One region of the Streptomyces sp. NBC_00457 genome, then DNA from elsewhere that is predicted to be linked to it. Evidence: riboswitches for the same ligand, from Rfam matches in the RefSeq annotation. Region 1 holds a riboswitch; each other region holds the start of a gene.
The links. A riboswitch is a leader RNA that binds a small molecule or an ion and turns the genes downstream of it on or off. The one in region 1 is predicted to bind cyclic di-AMP.
Positions count from the first base shown of each region.

Region 1 (4,609 bases):
AGGGCGTCGACCTGTACGGCGAGGTCAAGGACCGGCTCAAGGCCGCCCTGTCCCTCCACGCCCGGCACCAGCTGGGCGAGCCCGCGCCTGCCTGGCTGTGCGGCGGCAAGGTCTCCAGAACCATGGGCCCCGACCTGGAAGTCGTACTGAACCATCTGGAAGACCGGCTTCACGTCACCGTCCCCGCCGCCCGCACACTCGCCGAGCGCACCCGCCCGGCCGGTACCGACGGGCTCTTCGTCGCCTGGGAGACGCTCACCCACGCGCGCAAACCCGCAGGGTGAATCAACGTGTGGTCATGGGTGTCCCGCGGATGGCGTAGACTAGTGAACACAACGACGCGGGGTGGAGCAGCTCGGTAGCTCGCTGGGCTCATAACCCAGAGGTCGCAGGTTCAAATCCTGTCCCCGCTACCAAAAATGCAGTTCAAGAGGCTCTTCGGATTTGTCCGAAGAGCCTCTTGCTGTGTTCGGGACTGTCCAAAGGTCCGCCTGATTCTGGCGAGGATGCCCCGAGGTTCACGCTGGGGAGGGTCCCCTCCTGAGGCTCTGCTTGCTGCCCGGCGCGGGGCGTTCACACGGCTGTCCGGCGGAGCCGGGGAATGCGAACAACTGCCCTACATGTCACCGGTTGTGGTGATCGTCGTGCGAATGGCGGTGAAACTGCTGCCAACGCCCGAGCAGGCGTCGGCCCTTCAGGCGACCCTGCATGCCTGCAACCGGGCAGCCACATACGCCTCGCAGGTTGCCTTCGCCAAGAACCTCAAGGACCGCAACCGCCTGCAGAAAGAGGTGTACACGACTCTGAAGGCCAACCTGCGGGCCGGGAACCTCGGCCCGCCCACCTCCAGGCGGCACCGCAAGGCTGTCAGTACTCCGATGTTCTTCCGCCCGGAGGCGGCCCAGCCGTTCGACGACCGTTGCCTGTCCTGGCAGTACGACGCACGCACCGTCTCCATCTGGACCGTGGACGGGCGGATGAGGGGTATCCGCTTCGCCTGTTCGCCCGACCAGCTCAAGATCCTTGTGGCCTGCCGCAGGGGCGAGAGCGATCTCGTCCGGCGTGGCGGGAAGTGGTTCCTGATCGCCACCTGCGACATTCCGGATCCCGAGGAGTACGAGCCGGTCGGCTGGATCGGCGTGGACCGGGGCATCGTGAACCTGGCCACCACCTCCTCGGCCTGTCCGGCGACGGACCGGCCCAGTTCGTCAGCCGCCTCCAGGCGACCTTGTTCTCGTGGTTCCGGGCGCACCCGGTCGGCGACCGTGCGCTGGGCGGGCTGCTGGTGATGGACGAGGCGCAGAACTTCGTGCCGTCCGGTGCGGCGAATCCGAGTACGGAGAGCACGGTCGAACTCATCCGCCAGATACGGAAATACGGACTCGGGATGGTCCTCAATACGGACTCGGGATGGTCCTCGCCTCGCAGACGCCCAGGGGGATCCACAATCAGGCGCTGGGCAACACGGTGAACCAGTTCATCGGCCGCCTTACCGTTCCCGCTCAGATCAACGCCGTCGAGACCATGGCGGAGGCGCGCAACGCGACCCTCGACAACCTCGGTGGTCTTCGGAGCGGCCAGTTCAACGCCGCGACCGAGGGGACCGGCTTCAGCAAGACCGAGGTGCCTATCTGCCTCAGTCACCACGATGTGCCGCTCACGGAGGACGAGATCGTCGAGCGCGCGCGCCGCGGGCTCGATCGTCGTCACCCCGCGTGAGTGGACGGCCTCGTTCCGGTAACAACTGACGCAACGTCAGAACTGATGTGACTGCTGAGTTGCTGCCGCGGCGTGGTCAACTCGCCCGATTTTCACCGGTCATGGCCTGTACGTCCTGCGCAAAAACGTTAACGATCAAGCGGAACCGCTTGGAATCCGGCCCCCGCGTCTATTAACGTTCGATAACGCAGCGCGGTCGTCCCAGCCGTCACAAGAGTCGGCTCCGTGCGCACGCGCCGAATTCCGCAAGGGAACCGGGGAACCACCACCTTGGGGTGAATCGCGCGGATGCCACCGTGGAAGCACGGAGGGTATACGCGCGTAGGAGACCTTCCTGCTCCGAACCCGTCAGCTAACCCGGTAGGCGAGAAGGAAGGAAAGGAGTACGCCTACGTGGCGTCCAACCGGCCTGCCCCCGAGGCCCCCTTCGTGCCGAGTCAGCGCGAGCCCGACACCTTTGTGTACAGCGGCTTCCGCACCGACGACGAGGGCCCGCTGGAGGAGTGGAACCCCACCGAGGAGTCCATTCGTCCCATACGTGGCCGGCACCGCGTCAGCAAGCAGCGCAACGGTGCATTCGCCCGTAGCTCCACGGTTCTCGGCGTCGGCGTCATAGCCGCCGTCGGCGCGGGCGGTATGGCCAGCGCCAACACCGGCAAGCCGCCGGTGTCCATCTCCCTGCCCGACCTGCCGTCCGTGGGCTCGATCATCTCGGACGACGCCGCCGAGGACTCGGCGGACACCGCGACCGCGCTCAGCACTGTCAGCGTGGCCTCCACCGAGAGCGAGCAGTCCGCCGCCGACGCCGGTGAGACGCTGCGCTCCCGGATCCTCGCCCAGGCCGAGCGGCAGCAGGACCAGGTCGACAGCAAGGCCGCGCAGGCCGTGCAGGCCGCCGCGCAGAAGGAGGCCGCCGAAGCGGCCGCCAAGGCGGAGCAGGAGGCCAAGGCCAAGGCCGCCGCCGCGAAGAAGAAGGCGGAGGAGGAGGCCGCGGCCAAGGCGGAGGCCGAGCGGCTCGCCCAGCTGGCCAAGCAGTTCGCGCTGCCGACCTCCTCGTACACCATCACCTCGACCTTCGGTCAGGCCGGTTCCCTCTGGTCCTCCGGCTACCACACCGGCCTCGACTTCGCCGCCCCCACCGGCACGCTCATCAAGGCCATCCACAGCGGCACGATCACCGAGGCCGGCTGGGACGGCTCCTACGGCTACAAGACCGTCCTCACCCTCGACGACGGCACCGAGCTCTGGTACGCCCACCAGTCCTCGATCAGCGTCAGCGTCGGCCAGAAGGTAGCCACCGGCGACGTCATCGGCCGCGTCGGCGCCACCGGCAACGTCACCGGCGCCCACCTCCACCTCGAGGTCCACACCGGCAGCTCCGACAGCGGCGGCATCGACCCGATGGCCTGGCTGCGAAGCAAGGGGCTGAACCCCTGAGGTAGGGCTCTGCGGCGGGGGCTGTCGGACCGCCCGCCGCCGTCTGGGCTGCGGGCATTCGCATGGGCGGTCTCGGCCGCGGGCATTCGCGCGGCCTGGGGCGGTGCCCACCCGGCAGGCGGCGCTGCGTCGTCGTCCAGTCAAGCTGCGAGCATTCGTGCCGCAGGGTCGGCGCCCACCCGGCAGGCGGCGCTGCGTCGTCGTCCTGCCAAGCTGCGGGCATTCGTGCCGCCTAGGGCGGCACGGGTGGGCGCAGGCGGCGCCCCGTCAGCGCCGGGCTGCGTGACCCACCCCCGCCCAGCCCCCACGCCGGGCCACTCGCAACGCCGGCTAGGTCCGATACGGGTTGTACGCCGGATACGGATACGGCACCGCATTCCCATACGCCCCGTACACCGGCAAAGGCGGCGCAGCCACCCGCGCCGCATGCTCCAGCGCCGGCCCAGCAACCCCCCGCCGCTGCCACAGCTCACGCAGCAACTCCCGCTCCCGTACGACGAAGTCGGCCCCGGCCCGCCCCCGCCGCCCCCGATGCCGCAGAAACGCCAGCGACGTCGCGTACGCCTCGTACTGCGCCACCGCCCGCCCCGCCGACTTGCCGAAGTGACGCCGGGCGTGCTCCCGGGCCAGTCGCCGCGCCCGCATCGACCCCAGCACAAAGGGCGCGGCCGGCCCCATCCAGCCCGCGGCGACATACGCCGGCAGCTCGGCCCGTACGGTCCTCAGCTCCCGCTGCCGCGTCCAGATCACCAGCCAGGTCAGCAGCCCGAACGCGGGCACCATGAAGACGGCGTACACAGCGAAGAACCCGTACTCGCCGAAGCTCGACGAGCCGTTCCACATCGCGTGCATGCCCATCGCCAGCAGCAGCCCGGACAACGGCACGAGCACGCGCCGGACATGCTGCCGGTCCGCCGAGAGCGCGGCGACACCGAAGCCGATGCCGGTGAGGACGGTGAAGAGCGGGTGGGCGAACGGCGACATGATGATGCGCACGAAGAAGGTCGCCGCGGTCACGGAGGCGATGCCGCGGTCGCCGGTGAGCTGGTCGGTCCCGAAGGCCGTACCGAGGTAGAGGATGTTCTCGGTGAACGCGAAGCCGGTCGCGGTGACCCCCGCTATCACCACCCCGTCGACGATCCCGGTGAAGTCGCGTCGCCGGAAGAGGAAGACGAGCAGTACGGCCGCCGCCTTGGCGGACTCCTCCACGATCGGCGCTATCACCGTCGCCCCGAGGGTGTCCGCGCTGGACGGATCCGCGGTCGCCGTCGCTATCCATCTGGTCGCGAAGCTGTTGGCGACGATCGCTATCAGCGCCGCCGCGCAGGCGCCCCAGGAGAAGGCGAAGAGGAGGTTGCGCCAGGGGCCGGGTTCGACCCGGTCCAGCCAGCGGAAGGCGGCTATCAGCAGTGGCACGGGGAACACCGAGAGGCCGAGCCCGACCAGGAATCCC
Region 1 is NZ_CP107905.1:5,802,022-5,806,630, forward strand. Features, by position in the region: gene OG828_RS26445 (alginate lyase family protein) at 1-284, shown strand, start outside; tRNA gene OG828_RS26450 (tRNA-Met) at 340-416, shown strand; gene OG828_RS26455 (hypothetical protein) at 651-1,289, shown strand; gene OG828_RS26460 (hypothetical protein) at 1,411-1,719, shown strand; cyclic di-AMP (ydaO/yuaA leader) riboswitch at 1,944-2,101, shown strand; gene OG828_RS26465 (M23 family metallopeptidase) at 2,113-3,156, shown strand; gene OG828_RS26470 (PrsW family intramembrane metalloprotease) at 3,487-4,609, opposite strand, start outside.

Region 2 (4,609 bases), 1.1 Mb from region 1:
CCTTCCTCGACAGCCGCCAATCCGGCCTGGACATCGGCTTCCAGAGCCTGGTCCCGCACGCTCAGCCCGAACGGCCCGACGACGGTCACGAGGGGTCTCCTGTCTGCTGGTGTCCACTGGCGTTTACACGGTTTGTCGATAGGTCGCTGCCATCACTCAAGTCAGCGTATCCGGTCACCTTTCGATCACCGATGCCCACCCACCCGTGCACCACGGGCGGTATCGGATCACGACCGGTATGTTTTCGATCATCTGAAAAGAATGGATATCTATCGACTTACCCGGAAGTAGGGAGGTGTGTCCATGAACATCCGCACGTCCTTCCCCTACGAGACGACTCACGAGGACCTCCGTATCCCTCTGTCGGACGGGACCCTGCTCTACGCGCGCGTGTGGCGCCCGCTCACCGACGAGCCCGTGCCGGCGCTCCTCGAATACCTCCCGTACCGCCTGACCGACTGGACCGCCCCGCGCGACTTCCAGCGCCACCCCTGGTACGCGGGCCACGGCTACGCCTCCGTCCGGGTCGACGTGCGCGGGCACGGCAACAGTGAAGGCGTGCCGGGCGACGAGTACGCGGTGACGGAGCTGGCAGATGGCGTGGAGGTGGTCAACTGGCTGGCGGCGCAGCCCTGGTGCGACGGCAAGGTGGGCATGTTCGGCATCTCCTGGGGCGGCTCCAACTCCCTCCAGATCGCGGCCCTCGCGCCCGAGCCGCTCAAGGCGATCGTGACCGTCTGCGCGACGGACGATCGCTATGACAACGACGTGCACTACGTGGGAGGTTCCGTCCTCGCAGTGGACATGCACGCCCGGGCCGCCACCCTGCTCGCCTTCGCCTCTCGGCCGCCCGATCCGCGGTACGCCGGCGAGGCCTGGCGCGAGATGTGGGTCGAGCGCCTGGAGGCTGTCCAGCCGCTCATCCACACCTGGCTCACCCACCAGACCCGAGACCGGTACTGGCGCCACGGCAGCGTCTGCGAGGACTACGGCGCGATCAAGGCGGCCGTCCTCGCGGTGGGCGGCTGGCACGACCCGTACCGCGACACCGTGCTGCGGCTCGTCGAGCACCTCCCGCCCGATCGCGTACGAGGACTGATCGGCCCCTGGTCGCACCAGTACCCCGATCGCGGCCTGCCACCCGGCCCGGCGATCGGCTTCCTCCAGGAGACGCTGCACTGGTGGGACCACTGGCTCAAGGGCAAGGGGGAACTCCCCGAGCCCCTGCTGCGCGCCTACGTCACCGACTCCCACCACCCCGCCACGGTGTACGGCACCCTGCCCGGCCGCTGGGTCGGCGAGCCCGCGTGGCCCTCCCCTAACGTGACGACAGTGACGTACGCCTGTCAGGGCGCCCCCGTCCTCGTACGGTCGCCGATGCACACCGGGGTCGACGCCGGCCGCTTCCTTCCCATCGGCAACGACGCCGACCTGCCGCCGGACCAGCGGGAGGAGGACGCGCGGTCGGTGTGCTTCGAGTTTCCGGTGGCCGAGGAGACGTGGGTGCTGGGGCGGGCGCGGGTGGGGCTGCGGGTGACTGCTCAGGCGCCGCGGGGGCAGATCGTGGCGAGGGTGTGTGACGTAGCGCCGGACGGCTCGTCGACCCTGGTCACGCGTGGAGCGCTGAACCTCTCGGCACGAGCGGGCCGCGACCGGACCGTGTCGTGGACGCCGGGCACCACCGAAGAGGTGACCTTCGAGCTGAATGCCATCGGCCATGTCTTCCCGCCCGGCCACCGCATCCGGCTCGCCGTCTCCTCCGCGTACTGGCCGTGGATCTGGCCGCAGCCCGAGTCCGCGGCGGGCTTCACCCTGGACCCGGCGGGCTGCTTCCTCGAACTGCCCGTACGGAAGCGCGAATTCGACTGGAATATCCGTTTCGAGGAGCCCGAGCAGGCCGAGCCGCTGGGCGTCAACTTCCCCGCCACGCTCGACGAGCCGCGCCCCGAGCGCCTGGTGGTGCGGGACGTCACGAGCGGCGTGTGGCGCCTTGAGGTCGACCCGAGGTACGGCGGCACGCGCGTCCACCCCGACGGGCTGGAGTGCACCGAGGACGCGCTGGAGACGTACGCGATCGACGAGGCGGATCCGCTGTCGGCCCGCACCCGCTCGGACTGGTCGATCCGGCTGCACCGCCCGGAACAGGGCTGGGACACCACGGTCCGCACCCGATCGGAGATCAGCTGCGACGGGGACCACTTCACCACCTCCGACGAGGTGATCTGCACGGAGGGCGGCCAGGTGGTCTTCCATCGGACCTGGGAGAAGCGCATCCCGCGAACGGCCGGTTAATAAAGCCCTCTTGAGCTGATTGCCCGTTTTGCCGCGCTTGCGATCACGCGTGATGTGACTCACGTCCCGGCCTGCACAGAAAACACACAGGCACCCGTCGATCCGCCTTCCGTCATGGCGAGTTGGGCTTGGCGAGTGCAAAGGATCAAGCGGCACATTCGCCGCACACCAAGGTCAATAGGTGCGATGTGTGAATCCGGTACTTGTTTCGGACATGTGCTCTCGCATACGTTCCCGGCCTGTCGGGCGGACGCCGAATCCTGCCACCGCCCGAACGACCCATTGACCGACTCACCGCACGGCAGGAGCGGGGGACCCAGGTAAGCCGCCGGACCGGACACCGCACCGGGACGGCTCGGGGTGAAGCCATGCCCAGCACGAGGGTGTGGCCGGGCACCTCCCAGCCCGAACCCGACAGCTCACCTCGCAGGCGCCGGAGAGGAACTTCGCCATGGCTGCAGCCGGTAAGCACCGCCGAACCAGAACCGCTCGCATCACCCGCGCCATCGCCGTCGCCGGCACCGGCGTCGCCGTCCTCGCGCTGCCGGTCATCGGCGCGACCAGCGCCTCGGCGGCCACCCCGACCGTGGCCACCGCCACCTCGCTGGGCTACTCAGACACCCTCGACGGCTGGATCCGGGCGTCCCTCCAGGTGATGGCGCAGAACGGCATCCCCGGGTCGTACGACGGCATCTACCGCAACATCATGCGGGAGTCCTCGGGCAACCCGGCCGCCATCAACAACTGGGACTCCAACGCCGCCGCGGGCACCCCGTCGAAGGGCCTCCTCCAGGTCATCGACCCGACCTTCCAGGCGTACCACGTGGCCGGCACCAAGTTCGACCCGTACGACCCGGTCGCGAACATCACCGCCGCCTGCAACTACGCGTTCCAGCGGTACGGCTCGATCGACAACGTCTTCGGCGCGTACTGAGAACTACCCCGTCGGGAAGAGACGTTCCGGGAAGAGACGTTCGAGGACGACGGCGATGCCGTCGTCCTCGTTCGACAAGGTGATCTCGTCGGCCACCGCCTTGAGTTCGGGATGGGCGTTGGCCATGGCGACGCCGTGCGCCGCCCAGTCGAACATGGGGATGTCGTTGGGCATGTCCCCGAAGGCGATGGTCTGCCCCGGTCCCAGCCCCAGATGCTCGGCGGCCAGCGCGAGACCGGTCGCCTTGGTCACTCCGATTGGCTGGAGTTCGACGGTCCCGGGTCCCGACATGGTGACCGTCGCGAGGGAACCCACCACCGCGCGCGCCGTCGCCGCCAACTCGTCGTCGGACAGGGCGGGATGACGCAGCAGCACCTTGCTGATGGGCGCGCACCACAGGTCGTCGCGGCGCCCCACGCGTACGGCGGGCAAGGTCGGGTGCGGCATCAGATACCCCGGTTCGATGAGCGTGAGCCCGTCGACGCCGTCCTGGTCGACGGCGGCGTACACCTGCCCGATCTCCGCCTCGATCTTGCCGAGCGCTGTCTCGGCCAGCTCCCGGTCCAGCGTGACGGACCACAGCAGACGGTCCGCGCCGGCGTCGTACACCTGCGCGCCCTGTCCGCACACCGCGAGCCCCCCGCTGCCGAGGATGTCGAGCAACGGCCGCACCCTCGGGGCCGGCCGCCCCGTCACCACCAGGTGCCGGGCGCCGAACGCCGTCACCTGCGCAAGCGCGGCGAGCGACCGGTCGGAGAGCGTGTCGTCGCCCCGGAGCAGGGTGCCGTCCAGGTCAGTGGCGATGAGTGAATATGCGATGGGTGCGGCCATGATCAGAGAATACGGACAGAAAGCCCGACCGACTCGACGCGAACAGGACGCCTCCTACGGCGACTTGGGCCGCAGAGCCCCCGTTTCACTCCCTCGGGACACCCACGGACCGGCTGACACCGTGACGCCGTGACGTCTCGTTCCCACAGGCTCCTCCCGGAGGCCCCCACCGCCGTCCGGATCGGCTTCGGTGACGTCGCTGACCTGCGGCTGCCGCACCAGGCCTCGCCCCCGTAACGTGTGCCGCGACCACATGACACACCTGGCATACGGACCGCACGAGAGCGAGGCAGCACCCATGCCCCCCTTCGATGTCCCCGAGGGCGACCCCTTCGGCCCGCACAACCTTCCGTACGGTGTCTTCTCCCCCGCCGGTACCACGGAGCGGAGGGTCGGGGTCCGGCTCGGCGACCACGTCCTCGACGCGGGCGCGGCGGCGCACGCGCTCGGCTCGCCGTACGCCCCCCTGCTCGCCCGGCCGACCCTCAACCCGCTGCTGGCCGCGGGCCGCACCACCTGGTCGGACGTACGGCGCGCGCTGACGGCGTGGCT
Region 2 is NZ_CP107905.1:4,696,677-4,701,285, forward strand. Features, by position in the region: gene OG828_RS21175 (polyprenyl synthetase family protein) at 1-89, opposite strand, end outside; gene OG828_RS21180 (CocE/NonD family hydrolase) at 304-2,292, shown strand; cyclic di-AMP (ydaO/yuaA leader) riboswitch at 2,567-2,740, shown strand; gene OG828_RS21185 (transglycosylase SLT domain-containing protein) at 2,744-3,226, shown strand; gene OG828_RS21190 (HAD family hydrolase) at 3,230-4,057, opposite strand; gene fahA (fumarylacetoacetase) at 4,356-4,609, shown strand, end outside.
Region 2: it holds a riboswitch for cyclic di-AMP, as region 1 does, so the genes downstream of both, OG828_RS21185 (transglycosylase SLT domain-containing protein) here and OG828_RS26465 (M23 family metallopeptidase) in region 1, are expected to answer to the same signal.

Region 3 (4,609 bases), 630 kb from region 1:
GCGAAAGGCACCCGCATGCTCTCCGGGAACGGTCGTCACCGTCGCCCCCGTCAGGCCCCGGCCCTGCTCGTCGCGGCCGGAGTGACCGGCTCCGCCATCGCCATCCCCCTCCTCGGTGCGAGCGGCGCGAGCGCGGCCGATGGCAGCACCTGGGACAAGGTCGCGGAGTGCGAGAGCGGCGGCGCCTGGAGCGCCGACAGCGGCAACGGGTTCTTCGGCGGGCTGCAGTTGACCCAGGAGGACTGGGAGCGGTACGGCGGCCTCGACTACGCCCCGAGCGCCGACCAGGCCAGCCGTTCCCAGCAGATAGCCGTCGCCGAGAAGATCCTCGCGGACCAGGGCGCCGGCGCGTGGCCCGCCTGCGGACTGCTCCACGGTCTCGGCGAGGACTCCCGCTCGGCGAACGTCGACACGGGCCTGCCGGGCGAGGCGTCGGCCGAACCGTCCACGTCGCCCGACACTTCCTCCGGCTCCGCCGAATCGTCCGACTCGTCCGGCTCCTCCGACTCACCCGGTTTGTTCGACTCGCCTGAGTCGTCCTCGTCTTCAGAGTCTTCGGAGTCGTCCCCCTCGGCTTCCCCTTCCTCGTCCTCCCCTTCGCCGTCCTCCCCGTCTCCGTCCGACGAGCCGTCGGATGCGGCGGACAACTCGGCCAAGTCAGACACATTCGTCGAATCCAGCCCGAGTGCCTCACAGGATTCCGCCAGCCCCTCCACGGGTTCCACTGAGGGTGACGATACGGACAAGTACGTTCAGAGCGGCGGTTCTTCGTACCTTACGGACACCGGCCCCGGCGCCGGAACCGGCAAGCATCGGGGTGCCAGTGCGGACGAGGAGGGTTACAGCGTCCGCGCCGGGGACACTCTCGCGACCATCGCCGACTCCCTTGAGGTGAGCGGCGGATGGCGTGCGCTCTACGCCGAGAACAAGGGAACCGTCGGTACCGACCCGGACCTCATCATCCCCGGTCAGACCCTCGAAGTCGGTGTCGAAACGGTCGAAAACCAGCGGTAGTTGAGGCACGGTTTCACGCTGAATGTCCGGTTCGGCGAAAGTGTGGGATGAGTCTCAGAAGCCCTGATCGTCTTTGAAATTCCGCGGATCGCGTGTCTACGGTCATCACCGCTCGCCAACACGAGCCCCGGCTGCCACAACGCCGAATCCTGCCAGTGGCCGCACGGGAACAGTCGTCGCTTAACAGCGCCGTAGGCAGGAGCGGGGGACCCAAGGTAAGCGCCGCGCCGGTCAGTTGACCGAGCGGCTTGGGGTGAAGCCGTGCCCCGTACGGGACGAGAGCCTCGTACGAGACATGGCCGGGCAACTCAACCGGCCCGAACCCGACAGCTCACCTCGCAGGCGTCGGTGAGGGGATCAACCATGCTGTTTTCCGGCAAGGGCAAGCACCGCCGTCCGTCCAAGGCCACTCGCGCCATCGCCATCGCCGGTGTCACCGGTGCCGCCGTCGCCGCCCCGCTGATGGCGGCCGGCAACGCCTCCGCCGCCACCGCCTCCGAGTGGGACGCCGTCGCCCAGTGCGAGTCCGGCGGCAACTGGTCCATCAACACCGGCAACGGCTACTACGGCGGTCTGCAGTTCTCCGCCTCCACCTGGGCCGCGTACGGCGGCACGCAGTACGCCTCCACCGCGAACCAGGCCTCCAAGGCCCAGCAGATCGAGATAGCCGAGAAGGTCCTCGCGGGCCAGGGCAAGGGTGCCTGGCCGAACTGCGGCACCGGCCTGTCGAGCGCCTCGTACAACGGCTCCTCGTCGAGCGGTTCCTCGTCGAACCAGAGCAGCGAGAGCAGCACGCGCTCCAGCGAGGAGCAGTCGGCCTCCCGCTCCGCCGAGCGCCCCGCGCCCGAGCAGAGCACCAAGAAGACCGTCACCACCCCGACCGGCAAGAAGGTCGAGAAGGGCGACGGCGAGTACAAGGTCGTCAAGGGCGACACCCTCAGCACCATCGCCGAGGAGCACGACGTCAAGGGCGGCTGGGCGAAGGTGTTCGAGCTCAACAAGGACATCGTCTCGGACGCCGACCTCATCTACCCGGGTCAGCAGCTGCACCTCAAGTGATCTTGCCTCCGCAGGCAGAACACAGTTGAACCACACCTCCCTCACATCCGTGGTCCTCATAGTGAAGGCCTCGTGAGGGCCCCCGTCCCCACGGGCTCCCCGCCCCGGTGCGTCATCCCCCGTACGCACCGGGGCGGGGCTTTTTTCTGCCCCACTTTTTGTTCCGTTCAGAAACAATTTGCTCTCGGTTCTGTCCATCGGGTGGGTGACCCGGTGGCCGATCGCCCGGAGCCGGTTAGGCTCATCCCGCAGAGCCGCTGCGGTCCTGCCAATCCGCGTCACATCACGAAGGAGATGCTCGTGCCGTCCATCGACGTCGTCGTAGCCCGGGAAATCCTGGACTCCCGAGGCAACCCCACGGTCGAGGTCGAGGTCGGCCTCGACGACGGCAGCACGGGTCGTGCCGCCGTTCCGTCCGGTGCGTCCACCGGCGCCTTCGAGGCCATCGAGCTGCGTGACGGCGACCCCAACCGCTACATGGGCAAGGGTGTCGAGAAGGCCGTCCTCGCCGTCATCGAGCAGATCGGCCCGGAGCTGGTCGGCTACGACGCCACCGAGCAGCGCCTGATCGACCAGGCGATGTTCGACCTGGACGCCACCGACAACAAGGGCTCGCTCGGCGCCAACGCCATCCTCGGCGTCTCGCTCGCCGTCGCCCACGCCGCTTCCGAGGCCAGCGACCTCCCGCTCTTCCGCTACCTGGGCGGCCCGAACGCGCACCTGCTGCCGGTGCCGATGATGAACATCCTGAACGGCGGCTCGCACGCCGACTCCAACGTGGACATCCAGGAGTTCATGATCGCCCCGATCGGCGCGGAGACCTTCTCCGAGGCCCTGCGCTGGGGCGCCGAGGTCTACCACACCCTCAAGAAGGTGCTGAAGACCAAGGGCCTGTCCACCGGCCTCGGCGACGAGGGCGGCTTCGCCCCGAACCTGGAGTCCAACCGCGCCGCGCTCGACCTCATCATCGAGGCCATCAAGCAGGCCGGTTACGTCCCCGGCGAGCAGATCGCGCTCGCGCTCGACGTCGCCGCGTCCGAGTTCTACAAGGACGGCGTCTACGAGTTCGAGGGCAAGTCCCGCTCGGCCGCCGAGATGACGGAGTACTACGAGGAGCTCGTCTCCGCGTACCCGCTCGTCTCCATCGAGGACCCGCTGTACGAGGACGACTGGGCCGGCTGGAACGTCATCACCGAGAAGCTGGGCGACAAGGTCCAGATCGTCGGCGACGACCTCTTCGTCACCAACCCGGAGCGCCTGGCCCGCGGTATCGAGGAGGGCTCCGCGAACGCCCTGCTGGTCAAGGTCAACCAGATCGGCTCGCTGACGGAGACCCTGGACGCCGTCGAGATGGCCCAGCGCAACGGCTTCAAGTGCATGATGTCCCACCGCTCCGGCGAGACCGAGGACGTCACCATCGCCGACCTCGCCGTCGCCGTGAACTGCGGTCAGATCAAGACCGGCGCCCCGGCCCGCTCGGACCGCGTCGCCAAGTACAACCAGCTGCTGCGCATCGAGGAGATCCTCGACGACGCGGCGGTGTACGCCGGTCGTAGCGCCTTCCCGCGCTTCAAGGACTGACACAGGCCTTAGAGCAGCGTCGTACGTACGTCCCCGTACTCGGTCCCGTACCGTGTGCGGGGACGTACGCACGTATGAAGGGGAGGCGGGTCATGGCGGTCAAGGACCGGGACCGATTCTCCACCGCGACCAGGATCCGGCTGCTCGGCGAGCAGACGGCGGCCCGTGTCTACCGGTCCCAGACCAAACGCCAGGCCCGCCGCTCCCGGCTGACCGGCCGCGCGGCGCTGCTGGCACTCGTCCTGTGCTCGCTGGTCGTGGCTCTCGCCTATCCGATAAGGCAGTACGTCTCCCAGCGCGCCGAGATCGCCGACCTGCAGCGGCAGAAGCAGCAGGCCCAGCAGCGGGTCGAGCAGCTGCGGGACGTCAAGGCGCGCTGGCAGGACGACGCGTACGCCCAGCAGCAGATCCGGCGGCGGCTGCACTATGTGATGCCGGGGGAGACCGGGTTCATCGTGGTCGACCCGCACGCGGCGAAGCAGTCGCGCGCCGACACCGGGGCGGCGGACCGCCCCTGGTACCTGAACGTCTGGGACGGGGTCGACAAGTCCGACGCCTCCGTCCAGTGAACTGACAGAGAGAATGTCGTACGAGGATGCAAACGCCCCCGCCGTCCACTCCGCGCACCGAGCCCACCGACGCGGACGTCGAGGCCTTCAAGCAGCAGCTCGGGCGTCCGCCGCGCGGGCTGCGTGCCATCGCGCACCGGTGCCCGTGCGGGCAGCCGGACGTCGTGGAGACGGCGCCGCGACTGCCCGACGGGACGCCCTTCCCGACGCTGTACTACCTGACGTGCCCCAAGGCCGCGTCGGCGATCGGCACGCTCGAGGCGAACGGCGTCATGAAGGAGATGACGGCGCGTCTGGAGACCGAGCCGGAGCTGGCCGCGGCGTATCGCTCCGCGCACGAGGACTACATCCGGCGCCGGGACGAGATCGATGAGCTGAAGGGCTTT
Region 3 is NZ_CP107905.1:6,432,836-6,437,444, forward strand. Features, by position in the region: gene OG828_RS29410 (LysM peptidoglycan-binding domain-containing protein) at 16-1,014, shown strand; cyclic di-AMP (ydaO/yuaA leader) riboswitch at 1,192-1,374, shown strand; gene OG828_RS29415 (transglycosylase family protein) at 1,378-2,073, shown strand; gene eno (phosphopyruvate hydratase) at 2,368-3,654, shown strand; gene OG828_RS29425 (FtsB family cell division protein) at 3,747-4,223, shown strand; gene OG828_RS29430 (DUF501 domain-containing protein) at 4,250-4,609, shown strand, end outside.
Region 3: it holds a riboswitch for cyclic di-AMP, as region 1 does, so the genes downstream of both, OG828_RS29415 (transglycosylase family protein) here and OG828_RS26465 (M23 family metallopeptidase) in region 1, are expected to answer to the same signal.

Region 4 (4,609 bases), 2.7 Mb from region 1:
TGACCCCGCCCCCACGCCGGTGCAGCCGGGACAGCAGCGCGATCCCGATGGCGCCGGACTGGGCGAAGAGCCCGATGCGGCCGGGGCGGGGCATCTCGGGGGCGAGGGACGCGTTCAGCCGTACGCCGTCGGACGTGTTGATGATCCCGAACGCGTTGGGGCCGATGATCCGCATGCCGTACGCGCGCGCGTGCCGTACGAGTTCCCGCTGCCGCTCGCGCCCCTCGGGACCGCTCTCGGCGTACCCGGCGGAGACCACGACGAGCCCCTGCACGCCGTGCTCGCCGCACTCGGTGACGACCTGGGGGACGTGGTCCGCGGGCACGGCGACGACCGCGAGATCGACGGGTCCCTCGATGTCCCGCACGGAGCGGTAGGCCGGCACCCCGTCGAGGTCCTTGAGCTCCTCGGGAAGGGCCCGGTTCACGGCGTACAGACCGCCCGTGAACCCGGCGTCCCGGATGTTGCCGAGGACGCTGCGGCCCACGCCGCCGGGGGTGCGGCCGGCGCCGATGACGGCGACGGAGCCGGGCATCAGCAGCCGCTGCACGGACCGCGCCTCGGCGCGCTGCTCGCGCGCGTACTGCACGGCGAGCGACCGGTCGGTGGGTTCGAGGTCAAACTCCAGGCGTACGACGCCGTCCTCGAAGCTGCGCTTCTGGGTGTACCCGGCGTCCGTGAACACCTTGATCATCTTGGTGTTGGCGGGCAGCACCTCCGCGGCGAAGCGACGGATGCCGCGCTCGCGGGCGACGGCGCCGATGTGCTCAAGGAGGGCGGAGGCGACACCGCGCCCCTGATGGGCGTCCTGCACCAGGAAGGCGACCTCGGCCTCGTCGGCCGGCGCCGACGCGGGCAGCCCCTCGGCGCCGATGCGGTCGTAGCGTACGGTGGCGATGAACTCGCCGCCGATGGTGGCAGCGAGTCCCACCCGGTCCACAAAGTCGTGGTGCGTGAAGCGGTGGACGTCCTTGGCGGACAGACGCGGGTAGGGCGCGAAGAAGCGGTAGTACTTCGACTCGTCCGACACCTGCTCGTAGAAGCTGACCAGGCGCTCGGCGTCATCAACGGTGATGGGGCGGATGCGCGCGGTGCCGCCGTCGCGCAGCACCACGTCGGCTTCCCAGTGGGCGGGGTACTCGTGCCGGTCCGGCGCGCTCTGCATGGGGCCCAGAGTACGGCTCGCGTACGACAACGGCGCGAGGCAGTCTGTGGAGGACGGGAGTCGGGCCGAGGCCGCGGTCCGACGGCACTTCGAGGACGGGACGCACGACCGTTCCGGGCTTGCTTCACGATATGGGAAACTGGTCTAGACAACCCTGAACACCTGAAGGGCAGCATCACATGGCTGAGCGCCGCGTCAACGTCGGCTGGGCCGAGGGTCTCCACGCCCGCCCCGCCTCCATCTTCGTCCGGGCCGCCACGGCCGCAGGGGTCCCCGTGACGATCGCCAAGGCCGACGGCAACCCCGTCAACGCGGCCTCCATGCTGGCTGTCCTCGGGCTCGGCGCCCAGGGCGGCGAGGAGATCGTGCTCGCCTCCGACGCCGAGGGCGCGGACATCGCCCTCGACCGGCTGGCGAAGCTGGTCGCCGAGGGGCTCGAGGAGCTTCCCGAGACCGTCTGAGAAGCAGAATTGAAGGGCTCGTCCGAATTATCGGGCGAGCCCTTCGCATTTTCCGATCGCGGGCAGCAGAAATAATCCCCCACGAATTAGACTCTCTTTGTATACGGCTCTTGTGTTAATGCCGCAGGCTCGTCATGTTTACGGCATGTTGCGAGTTCCTCACACGCTCCGTGCGCTCTCCCGGGACACCGAACCGCAGCCGGTGCACGACCGCCGAGCGCTCCGTGTGCTGCGCCGTGACCGCCCGCGCGCGCTCGCCGTCGCCGCGCGCCACGGCGTCGACGATCGCGCCGTGCTCCGCCCAGGACTCCACGGGGTTGGCCGGCGCCTCCACGGCGTACATCCAGGCGATCTTGTGCCGCAGCTGGGTCAGCATCGAGGTCAGCGCGGGGCTGCCGGAGGCCTGGGCCAGCGTCTCGTGGAACCAGCCGCCCAGGGAGCGCAGATCCTCGCTGTTGCCCCGTCTGGCCCGCTCCTGACCCAGCCTGACCAGGCCGCGCAGCACCTTGAGGTGCGCCTCGGTGCGCCGCTGGGCGGCCCGGGAGGCGCCGAGCGGCTCCAGGAGCATGCGCATCTCCAGCAGGTCGGCGGCCTCCTGCTCGGTCGGTTCCGCGACGCACGCGCCCGCGTGCCGCCGGGTCACCACGAACCCCTCGGCCTCCAGCGTGCGCAGGGCCTCACGGACGGGGACGCGCGAGACGCCGTAGCGGCGTGCCAGGAGTTCCTCGGTGAGCCGGCTGCCACGCTCGTAGACACCGGCGACGATGTCGTCCCGGATCGCCGTGCATACCGAGTGCGCCGGAATACGCATGACCGACCTCCGCTTTAATCCCCGTGAAACGTCGACGATTGACGCGTGTTCAGTGACTCTATGGCAATGAGCCGGAATTTCCGATGGCGGGCCGGAATCCATGGATATTTTTTGGACAGCCGGGGGTATGAAAGGCCGAAAGCCCCGGCTCGGGGAGCCGGGGCCCAGGGGCGCGGAGAGGTGTCGTCAGACGTTCACACCGTGCGAGCGCAGGTAGGCGACGGGGTCGATGTCGGAGCCGTACTCCGCAGTCGTACGGGCCTCGAAGTGCAGATGAGCCCCGGTGACGTTGCCGGTCGCACCGGAGAGGCCTATCTGCTGGCCCGGGGTGACGCTCTGGCCCACCGAGACGCCGATGGACGACAGGTGGCCGTACTGGGTGTACGTGCCGTCGTTCATCTTGATCACGACCTGGTTGCCGTACGAGCCCTCCCAGCCCGCCTCGACGACGGTGCCGCGGCCGACCGCGTGGACGGAGGTGCCGCTGGCGGCGTGGAAGTCGACGCCGGTGTGGCTGCCGGAGGACCACACGGAGCCACCGGCGCCGTAGCCGGTGGAGACGTACGAGCCGGTGATCGGCAGGACGTAGCTGTTTGCGAGGCGCTTGCGCTCGGCCTCGCGGGCGGCGCGCTCCTTGGCCTCGCGGGCCTGCTGCGCCCGCTCCGCCGCGGCCTTCTTCTTGGCCTCTTCGGCCTTCTTCTTGGCTTCGGCCGCCTTCTTCGCGGCGGCGGCTTCTTCGGCGGCCTGCTGCTGGGCGGCGGCCTGTTCGGCGATCTGGTCGGCGGCGGCGCTGCTGAGGACCGGGATCAGGCCGGTCGTCTCGGCCGCCGGCTCGGCGGCGAGTGCGGGGGCGGCCAGGGTGCCGATGACGCCGGTGGCGGCGAGGGCCGCGACGCCCGCCGTGCGGGCGGTGGTGCGCTGGATGCGGCTGGGACGGCGGTGCTTCCCGGTGGCGCGGGTGAACGCCATGTAGTGGCTGGTCCTTTCCTTCCTTCTCGCCTACCGGGTTAGCTGACGGGTTCGGAGCAGGAAGGTCTCCTACGGACCCCCTCGCGGCACGCGCGGGCGTCCGATTCACCCCAGGGACTACGTTGGTGGGTCCCCGGCTCCCCTGGCTCGCGCCGTGTGGGGACTCGGCGATGACTGTCCGGTGCCGCGGGTGCGGCGCAGTGCCTGACGGACAGCCCGGAAGACGCTAAACGGGACATCTTTCAATCCCCAAACGGATCACGGCTTTTGTAGCGCATGCCACAGGCCAGACAGGCAACCTCTCCCGTAATTCGGGCATAAGGGAGCCCCGGTGACGCTTCCGTCACCGGGGCTCCACGCGCGCGTACCCGTGCGCTCGCCTCTCCCCGCCTCTACTCGGCGGACACGACCGTGACTTGACCGATGCCAAGGGCCTCCACCGGCTCCTTGATCTGCGCCGCGTCGCCCACGAGCACCGTCACCAGACGGTCCACCGGAAAGGCGCGTACGACAGCCGCGGTGGCCTCGACGGTGCCGGTCGCGGCGAGCTCCCGGTACAGCGTGGCCTGGTAGTCGTCCGGCAGGTACTGCTCCACCTGGTCGGCCAGCGTGCTGGCGACGGCCGCGGCGGTCTCGTACTTCAGCGGCGCCACACCGACCAGGTTCTGTACGGCGACATCGCGCTCGGCGTCGGTGAGCCCGTCGGCGGCGAGCGTCCGCAGCACCGTCCACAGGTCCTCCAGGGCGGGACCGGTGTTCGGGGTGTCGACGGAGCCGCTGATGGCGAGCATCCCGGCGCCCGAGCCGTCCGGGGCGGACCTGAGGACCTGCCCGAACGCCCGCACTCCGTAGGTGTAGCCCTTCTCCTCGCGCAGGACGCGGTCGAGCCGGGAGGTGAGGGTGCCGCCGAGGCAGTACGTGCCGAGCACCTGGGCGGGCCACACGCGGTCGTGCCGGTCGACACCGACGCGGCCGATGAGCAGCTGCGTCTGTACGGCGCCGGGGCGGTCCACGATGACGACGCGGCCGGTGTCGTCGGCGGTCACCGGCGGCACCGGGCGCGGCTGCCCGGGTGAGCCGGTCCAGGCGCCGATCGTCTCGCCGAGCAGCGCGTCCAGGTCGATGCCGGTGAGGTCGCCGACGACCACGGCGGTGGCCGTGGCGGGACGCACGTGCCTCTCGTAGAAGGCGCGTACGGCCGCG
Region 4 is NZ_CP107905.1:3,098,526-3,103,134, forward strand. Features, by position in the region: gene OG828_RS14105 (bifunctional acetate--CoA ligase family protein/GNAT family N-acetyltransferase) at 1-1,165, opposite strand, end outside; gene OG828_RS14110 (HPr family phosphocarrier protein) at 1,345-1,626, shown strand; gene OG828_RS14115 (GntR family transcriptional regulator) at 1,742-2,437, opposite strand; gene OG828_RS14120 (M23 family metallopeptidase) at 2,624-3,406, opposite strand; cyclic di-AMP (ydaO/yuaA leader) riboswitch at 3,420-3,586, opposite strand; gene OG828_RS14125 (M16 family metallopeptidase) at 3,799-4,609, opposite strand, start outside.
Region 4: it holds a riboswitch for cyclic di-AMP, as region 1 does, so the genes downstream of both, OG828_RS14120 (M23 family metallopeptidase) here and OG828_RS26465 (M23 family metallopeptidase) in region 1, are expected to answer to the same signal.